Regions from separate parts of the Mesorhizobium sp. M0184 genome, predicted to be linked through region 2. Evidence: predicted binding sites of a transcription regulator. Region 2 holds the regulator's gene; the other holds the start of a gene.
The links. The regulator LexA, encoded in region 2, represses DNA repair genes until DNA is damaged. The targets are predictions, from matches to a motif close to TGTTCNNNNTGTGTTCNG.
Positions count from the first base shown of each region.

Region 1: a site for LexA is predicted at 2,853-2,870, ahead of NKJ23_RS10400 (ATP-dependent helicase). Genes of this name have one in related genera too.

Region 1 covers NZ_JAMYSZ010000006.1:153,702-158,231, forward strand. The annotation lists gene NKJ23_RS10390 (hypothetical protein) at 1-337, shown strand, start outside; gene NKJ23_RS10395 (glucose/quinate/shikimate family membrane-bound PQQ-dependent dehydrogenase) at 348-2,660, opposite strand; gene NKJ23_RS10400 (ATP-dependent helicase) at 2,912-4,530, shown strand, end outside.
Region 2 covers NZ_JAMYSZ010000012.1:15,936-20,465, reverse strand. The annotation lists gene NKJ23_RS16495 (hormone-sensitive lipase) at 1-759, opposite strand, end outside; gene kynU (kynureninase) at 856-2,103, opposite strand; gene lexA (transcriptional repressor LexA) at 2,552-3,286, shown strand; gene NKJ23_RS16480 (ComEC/Rec2 family competence protein) at 3,280-4,530, opposite strand, start outside.

The sequences.
Region 1 (4,530 bases), on a different contig from region 2:
CGAACACGAGGCGGAAGGCACGACCCTGTCCAGCTTCTTCGCCAAGATCCCGGGCGCCGACGCCCTGGCCAAGCAATATGATGTCATGGCTCCCGGCGCGGCTTCCGGCGGTGGCCTCCTGTCCTCGCTGGAGGGCGCGCTCGGTGGCGCTCTCGGCGAAAAGACCGGCGCGCTGATCAACGGCGTCGCCATACTCAAGGCATCGGGCCTCACGCTGGCACAGATCAGCCAGGCCGGCACGATGCTGGTCCAGCAGGCCGAGACAGCCGCCGGCCCGCAGCTGACCAGTGAGGTACTTGCATCGGTACCCGACCTGAAAGGGCATCTCGGGCTCTGAAGGAACTTCTCTATTTCGGCAGCGTATAGGCCATCACATAGTCGCCCGGCTTGGTACCGACCGAGCCGTGGCCGCCGGCAACGATGACGACCAACTGGCGCCCGTCGGCTACCATGTAGGTCATCGGTGTCGACTGCCCGCCCGCCGGCAGCCGCGCCTGCCAGAGCTGTTTGCCGGTCGTCAGGTCATAAGCGCGCACATAGTCATCGACCGCCGCACCGAGGAAGGCGACGCCGCCGGCAGTGATCATCGGCCCGCCAATGCCGGGCACGCCGACCTTGAATGGCAGCGGCAATGGCGTCATGTCGTAGACGGTGCCGTTGCGATGCTTGTAGACGATCTTTCCGGTCCGAAGGTCGGCACCCGCCACATAGCCCCAGGGCGGCGCCTGGCAGGGAATGCCGAGCGGCGACAGGAACGGCTTCAATATGACTGCGTAAGGCGCACCGTCATTGCGGTTCAGGCCCTGTTCGCTGCCCTTGGTGTCGCCGGGCGGCGGCACGTCGGCGCGCGGCACCAGCTTGGAGATGAACGCCAGGTATGTCGGCATGCCGAACATCACCTGCCGGACCGGATCGACTGCCACGCCGCCCCAGTTGAAGGTGCCGAAATTGCCGGGGTAGATCAGCGAGCCCTGTAGCGACGGCGGCGTGTAGCGGCCCTCATAGCGCAACTTCCGGAGCTCGATCCGGCAGGCCAGCTGGTCGAACATGGTGATGCCCCACATATCCGCGCCGGTCAGCGGTTTCGGACTGAAGCTGAGATCCGAGACCGGCTGCGTCGGCGAGGTATGGTCGCCTTCGATCGCGCCGCCCGGCGCCGGCACTTCCTTGACCGGAACGATCGGCTCGCCGCTGCGCCGGTCGAGCACATAGAGGTCGCCCTGCTTGGTCGGGCCGACCAGCGCCGGCACCACGCCACTTTCCGTGGTGATGTCGACCAGCGTCGGCTGCGCCGGCACATCCATGTCCCAGAGATCGTGGTGCACGGTCTGCCGCACCCAGCGCAATTGTCCGCTGTTGAGATCGAGCGCGGTGATCGAAGAGGAGAATTTCTCGTCATTGGCGCTGCGTCCGGCACCGAGTTGGTCCGGCGTCTTGTTGCCGAGCGGCACATAGAGCAGCCCGAGCTTCTCGTCGACGCTCGCCGTCGACCACATGTTGGGTGAGTTGTTGGTGTAGGTCTGGTCCGGCGGCAGCGGCGTCGTCTGGTCCGGATTGCCGGAATCCCAATTCCACAACAGCGCGCCGGTGTCGGCATCGTAGGCACGGATGACCCCGGACGGCTCCTGCGTCGAATAATTGTCGTTGACCGCGCCGCCGACGATGATCTTGTTGGCGACGATCAGCGGCGCCGAGGTCGAATAATAATAGCCCGGCTTCGGATATGGCATGTTGGCGAGCAGGTTCAGCGTGCCGCCTTCAGCGAAAGTCGGGCAGACCTGGCCATTCGCCGCATCGAGCGCGATCAGCCGGGCGTCGGATGTCGGCAGGTAGATGCGTGTGGCGCAGGGCTGGCCGGCGGCGACCTTGGCATCGGCATAATAGGACACGCCGCGGCAGGTCTGGTGCTGGCGGTCCTTGTTGAGCTTGACCTGCGGATCGAAGCGCCATTTCTCCTTGCCGCTCGCGGCATCGATGGCGATGGCGAAATTATGCGGCGTGCAGATGTAGAGCGTGTCGGCGATTTTTAGCGGCGTCACCTGATAGGTCGTCTCGCCGATGTCGTCGGGCCCTTTCACGTCGCCGGTGCGATAGGTCCAGGCCGGCTGCAGATTGGCAACGTTTTCGGCGGTGATCTGGTCGAGCGGCGAATAGCGCTGGCCATATTGCGTGCGACCGTAATAGTGCCATTCGCCAGCCGGCACGTTGCCGCCGAGATCGGCGGTCGGCGTCACCTTGTCGGTGTTGAGTTCACCCGCAATATCCTTTGGATCGGTCGTCATCGAATAGCCGGCGACCGCAAGCGAGGCCAGCACGGCGAGGATCAGCGGCGCGCGTCCGTCGGGACCGGTAAGCCCGCGCCGCGCCCATGGCGTCAACAGCCATAGCGCGACAAGCACGATGATGCCGCCGCGCGGGCCGAGCTCCCACCAGTCGAAGCCGATCTCCCAGACCGCCCAGGCGAGCGTGCCGAGCACGATCGCCGCGTAGAGCCACAGCGCCGTGGATCTGCGCCTGTAGAGCAGCCAGGCCGCGACAAGGAAAGCTAGACCGACGATGACGTAATACCAGCTGCCCCCCAGCGTCACGAGCCAGATGCCGCCGCCGCCAACCGCCAGGCCGATGAGGAAAAGGATCAGGGAGGTGATGACCACAGCCAAGACGGTGCTCCTTCGACTGGTGCGCTCCGCGACGCGTCCATGGGCAACCCCGCATTGCGTTCCTGCCCCCACGCAACTTTCTCCGGCCCGCCTCCCCTGTCAAGCAAGCTCGGCGTTTTACGGCGCCGGCCCATTGCAAGCCCGGCGTTTTGGTTAGCGGACCCATTCAGATTGTGAGTCTACGACTGGACAGAGAACAAAACGGAGACACTTCTGGCCTTTCGCTGCCGAATCACTACATTCGGGGAGAGATGTCCGGCTTTTCGGAAGACATGCCCTTTTTTGACGAACCGAACGCGCGGCCCGTGTCCCCGTCGGGCATTGCCGCGCGCGCCATGGCTGCCCGCAGCAACCAGAACAACGCGCCCGATTATCTCAACGGCCTCAACCCCGAGCAGCGGCTGGCGGTGGAAACCACCGAAGGCCCGGTGCTGGTGCTGGCCGGCGCCGGCACCGGCAAAACGCGCGTCCTGACCACCCGCATCGCCCACATCCTTGCCACCGGCAAGGCTTTCCCCTCGCAGATCCTCGCCGTCACCTTCACCAACAAGGCGGCGCGCGAGATGAAGCAGCGCATCGGCCTGTTGATCGGCGAAGGCAATGTCGAGGGCATGCCGTGGCTCGGCACCTTCCACTCGATTGGAGTGAAGCTGCTGCGCAGACATGCCGAGCTGGCCGGGCTCAAATCCGACTTCACCATTCTCGACACCGATGATGTCGTGCGCCTGATCAAGCAGCTTATCCAGGCCGAAGGGCTGGACGACAAGCGCTGGCCGGCCAAGCAGTTCGCCCAGATGATCGACGGCTGGAAGAACAAGGGCCTTGGCCCCGCCGACATCCCCGAGGGCGATGCCCGTGCCTTCGCCAACGGCAAGGGCCGCGAGCTCTACAAGGCCTACCAGGAGCGGCTGAAAACGCTGAACGCTTGCGACTTCGGCGATCTCCTGTGCCACCCGATCCGCATCTTCCGCGCCAATCCGGACGTGCTGAAGGAATACCACAAGCGCTTCCGCTACATCCTCGTCGACGAGTATCAGGACACCAACACCGCCCAGTACATGTGGCTGCGGCTCTTGGCGCAGCGGCCGCAATCCTCCCCCCTTGAGGGGGAGGTGCCCGCGAAGCGGGCGGAGGGGGTTGCCGCAGAAGGCACCGCTAGAGCGTCGAGCACTGCCGCCGGTAGGTCGAGCACTGCCGCACGGACCCCACCCGACCGGGCTTCGCCCGGCCACCCTCCCCTCAAGGGGGAGGGAAGCCCGCGCCTGTCCACCGTAAATATCTGCTGCGTCGGCGACGACGACCAGTCGATCTATGGCTGGCGCGGCGCCGAGGTCGACAACATCCTGCGCTTCGACAAGGATTTCCCCGGCGCCACCATCATAAGGCTGGAGCGCAATTATCGCTCGACCGCGCACATCCTCGGCACGGCGTCCCACCTCATCGCCCACAATGAGGGCCGCTTCGGCAAGACGCTGTTTACCGAAAAGATCGCCGAGGACGACGAGAAGGTGCATGTCCATGCCGCCTGGGATTCCGAAGAGGAGGCCCGCGCCGTCGGCGAGACCATCGAGGCCTATCAGCGCCAGAAGCACAATCTCAACGAGATGGCGATTCTCGTCCGCGCCTCCTTCCAGATGCGCGAATTCGAGGACCGCTTCGTCACGCTCGGCCTCAATTACCGCGTCATCGGCGGCCCGCGCTTTTATGAGCGGCTCGAAATCCGCGATGCGCTGGCCTTCTTCCGCGTCGTCGCCAACAGCGGCGACGACCTCGCCTTCGAGCGCATCGTCAACGTGCCGAAGCGCGGCCTTGGCGAGGCCACCATCCGCCAGATCCACGACACCGCACGGGCGCTGCGCATCCCGATGCT
Region 2 (4,530 bases):
CCGGTCAGGCTCGACCACCGAGCTGGTCGCGGTACCCAGGCCGATCCAGATGTTGGCCAGCAACGCGCTCTGACGCAGGAATTCGGCGCGCTCGCCGCCGCCGGCCCAGCAGGTCAGGCGGGCCTTGTCCATCGGGCGCAGCAGCACCGGGCTTTCGGCCTGCGCCTCGGCCTCATCGATCGCGATCGTCTCGTTCATGCCGGTGCGCATGATCGGGCGCAAATCATGCACCCCCGAGATCGACACCACGTGACGAACGCGCCGGACCACTTCGGGCGCCAGCGGCGTCGTGGCCGTAACCATCCGGCTAACAAGATGGCCGCCGGCCGAGTGTCCGGTCAGCATCAGCGGCCCTGGGACCATCGCCGCCGCCTTGCCGATCGCCGCGCCGACTTCCTTGACGATGCCGCCAATGCGTATCTGCGGACAGAGCGTGTAGGACGGCATCGCCACCGCATAGCCGCGATCAACAGGGCCAGCGGCAAGATGCGACCAGAAATTCTTGTCGAATTCCATCCAGTAGCCGCCATGAACGAACACCACGAGTCCCTTGGGCTTGATGGCCGGCAGGAAAAGATCGAGCCGGTTGCGTGGGTTGTCGCCATAGGCCATGTCGAGCCGCGCCCTGCCCTCGGTCGAAAGCACGTCGCGGAAAACCCGCGCGGGCTCGGTCCAGGCCGCCGGCCAGCGATCGCTGCCGGCTATGTTGGCGCCGTTGGCATAGGCGTTGTCCCAATCGGCAATGTGACGTTCGAACACCCTGCGCCCTCCCTGGCAATATGGCCTTGCAACGTAGCCGTGAGCATCGCGCGGCGCGTCGTCGCCAGCCTCACGATTCCAGCTCTCGCATCAATCTCAAGTGACAGCTGCTTTGATTGCGAAGCGCGCATCCTTCCACGCACCGGTGCGGAGGATATCCTCAAGCACTTTGACGGCCTGCCAGACATCGGCATAGCTGACATAGAGCGGGGTGAAGCCGAAGCGCATGGTCGATGGCGCGCGAAAATCGCCGATCACGCCACGTTCGATCAGCGCGCGCATGACCTGGTAGCCATGCTCATGCATGAATGAAATCTGGCTGCCGCGTTTTTCCCCATCGCGCGTGCTTTCGAGCGTGAGCCCGTAAGTGCCGCACTTTGCCTCGACAAGCTCGATGAACAGATCCGCCAGCGCGATGCTCTTCTTGCGCACCGCCGTCATGTCGACATCGTTCCAGATGTCGAGCGCGCCCTTCAGCGTGCGCATCGACAGGACCGGCTGGGTGCCGCACAGAAACCGGCGGATGCCGGTGCCGGCCGCATAGCCTGGCTCGAAGGCGAAGGGCCGTGCATGGCCCCACCAGCCGGTGAGCGGCTGCTGGATGTCGGAAAGATGCCGCTCAGCCGCATAGATGAAGGCAGGCGCGCCCGGGCCGCCATTCAGATATTTGTAGGTGCAGCCAACGGCAAAATCGGCGTTTGCCTTGTCGAGCTCGACTGACATCGCGCCGGCGGTGTGGCAGAGATCCCAGACGATCATCGCCCCGGCTTCCTGAGCCCTGCGCGTCAGCGCCGGCATGTCGCGCAGTTCGCCCGACTTGTAGTTGACGTGGTTGACCAGCACCACGGCGGTGCGTTCGTCGATCAGCTCTTCGATGGTCGGCGCGTCGACCCCCGAGAGGCGCAGCAGCGTATCTTTTCGCGTCGAAACCACACCCTCAGCCATGTACAGGTCCGTCGGAAAACTATCGCCCTCGGCGACGATGACCTGCCGCTCCGGTCGCATGGCCATGGCGGCGTGCAGCAGCTTGTAGATGTTGACCGATGTCGTGTCGCAGACCACCGTCTGGCCGGCCGCGGCACCGATCAGGCGCCCGAGCTGGTCGCCAAGTTCAAGCGGCATGTTGAACCAGCCGGCCGTGTTCCATGCGCGGATGAGATCATGCGACCATTCTTCGGTCGCGGCCTTGTGCAGTTCATCGAAAGCGGCACGTGAAGCAGCTCCTAGCGAATTGCCGTCGAGATAGATCACTCCTTGCGGCAACACGAAGCGGTCGCGCATCGCGCGCAGCGGATCTGCGGCATCCATCGCCTTTATGGCGGCGAGATCGGGAATTCCTGTCATGATTTGCCTGCTCCCCCCAAAAGTTCAACGCAACGCCGGACACGCATCGACTGTTCTTCCATCACCTGGTTGCGCGCAGCAAGGCTCCACCGGCGAGAAGCAGCCTGACCAGGCGACTGGAAACCAGGAGTTAACCCGAGGTTGGCGTTTTGAGTTCGTTTCGTTCACGGTGCATTGACCGAACCGCGCAGTCGATACGGGTTCAATTCCGTGCCCTTTGCCGACTGACGGCCGATGCCAGTGCTGCCTTCTGGGAAGCCAGAAGGCGCAAACGAAAGCAGAATCAAGGGGATGACGCTCGCGACGGTGAAAATGCGGCATTCCGGTAGGGGCGTGGTTTGTTTCCCAAGCCTTAACGCATTCATTAAACTTTAAACAGTTGCGGAACACAACTGGAACAGATAGTGTTTGTTCTGGGTTTGTTTTTCTGATTCTGTTGGGGGTCGCTATGCTGACACGCAAACAACACGAACTGCTTATGTTCATCCACGAAAGGTTGAAGGAAAGCGGTATCCCGCCTTCCTTCGACGAGATGAAGGAAGCGCTCGACCTGGCTTCCAAATCCGGAATCCACCGGCTGATTACGGCGCTGGAGGAGCGCGGCTTCATTCGCCGTTTGCCCAACCGGGCCCGTGCGCTGGAGGTGCTGCGCCTGCCTGACTCGATCGCCCCCGGCCTCAATGCGGCACGCAAGTTCTCGCCGAGTGTCATCCAGGGCAGTCTTGGGCAAGGCGGTCCTCGGCAAGGCAAGCCGACATCGTCGCGCGTGCCCGCAGCCGGAAATGACGACGATGTCGTCGCCGCCGTTTCGATCCCGGTGATGGGCCGCATCGCCGCCGGTGTGCCGATCGACGCCATCCAGCACCAGACGCATTCGATTTCGGTGCCGCCGGATATGATCATGGGCGGCGAGCATTATGCGCTCGAGGTCAAAGGCGATTCGATGATCGAGGCCGGCATTTTCGACGGCGACACGGTGATCATCCGCAATGCCGATACGGCGAGCCCCGGTGAGATCGTGGTGGCACTGGTCGACGAGGAGGAAGCGACGCTGAAGCGGTTCCGCCGCAAGGGCGCCTCGATCGCCCTGGAAGCCGCCAATCCGGCCTACGAGACGCGCATCTTCGGACCAGACAGGGTCAAGGTGCAAGGCAAGCTCGTCGGACTGATCCGCCGCTACTGAGCTCCGCCCTTGGCGCCGGCTTTGGGGTTGTCGGCCCTGCGGTATGGCGGCAGGCCTCGTGCCGCGCGTGAAAATTTCCGCTGCACGTGCCAGGGCCGGTATGATTTTTCGACCGCGAAACGGATTTCGGCGCGCGTTGCCGCTTGTGGATCGAAGTAGACGGCGGCACTTCCCGCGTGCGCCAGTTGCCGTTTGGTGACGACGAGGACCAGCCGGTCGTAGTAGCAGGGGTTATGGGCGGTGGCGTCGTCGATGACGATCAAGCTGGCAAAGGCGCAGGCTGGCCGCGCAGTATCGCGGTCCTTGGCTTGCGCGATGATCGCGCCGGATGGATGCCTGGCAAGGCAGAGGCCATCCGTGCAAATGAACGGCATGCCCGGCGGTAGGTCGGCCGGATCGGCAATGTCGAATTGCGGGTCGTTCTTTCCAGGTGTTTCCGGCGCGACGATAGCCTCGGATGTGAGCGCGCGTTTCCAGTTGTCGATGGTGAACTCATTCGGGCGTGCCCGGTTGACCGCGAGTTCACCGCTGCCGATCGGCAGCGCGACCAGCCGTGCGTCCTCCGAGACCAATACGTCGGGTATGCGTGTCTGCGTTGTCGTCAGCAAGCCGGCGAGCGCAAAAGGAAGTGCCGCCAGCCGCAACCAGGTCGTCGCCATGCTGGCAATGACGAGGGCGATCGTCACCAGAAGGACGGATCTCAGCGAAATCAGCCCGACCGCATCGATCGGCGAGCGCTCCGAGATCCACCCGGACAGGGCGATCATCGCCGTCAGCCCCTTGCCCATGACATAGAGGAAAGGGCCATCCGCACCGAACGGCATCGCCAGCGCGCTGAGAACGGCGAAGGGCATGACGACCAGTGAGACGATGGGCATGATGGCCAGATTGGCGAACAGGCTGAGCGGCGCCACGCGCTGGAAATGCCATATGGCGAAAAGCGCTGTGGCGCTCCCTGCAATGATCGAGGTCATCGCCAGACCGCACATGCCCAGCAGGACCTTTCGAGTGGCAAAGCGTTGCGGCGACAGCCGCGGCGGCGGCGTGGTGGCCCTGCCGGCGCGGTAATCGGACCAGCCTGCATAGGCGCCGACAAGGGCCGCCGTCGCGGCGAAGGACATCTGGAAACTCGGACCGACCACCTCGTGCGGCGACACCAGGATGACCGCGATGGCCGAGATCGCCAGGTTGCGCATGGTGAGCGCGGCCCGGTCGAACAGCACGGCGATAAGCATCACCGCCAG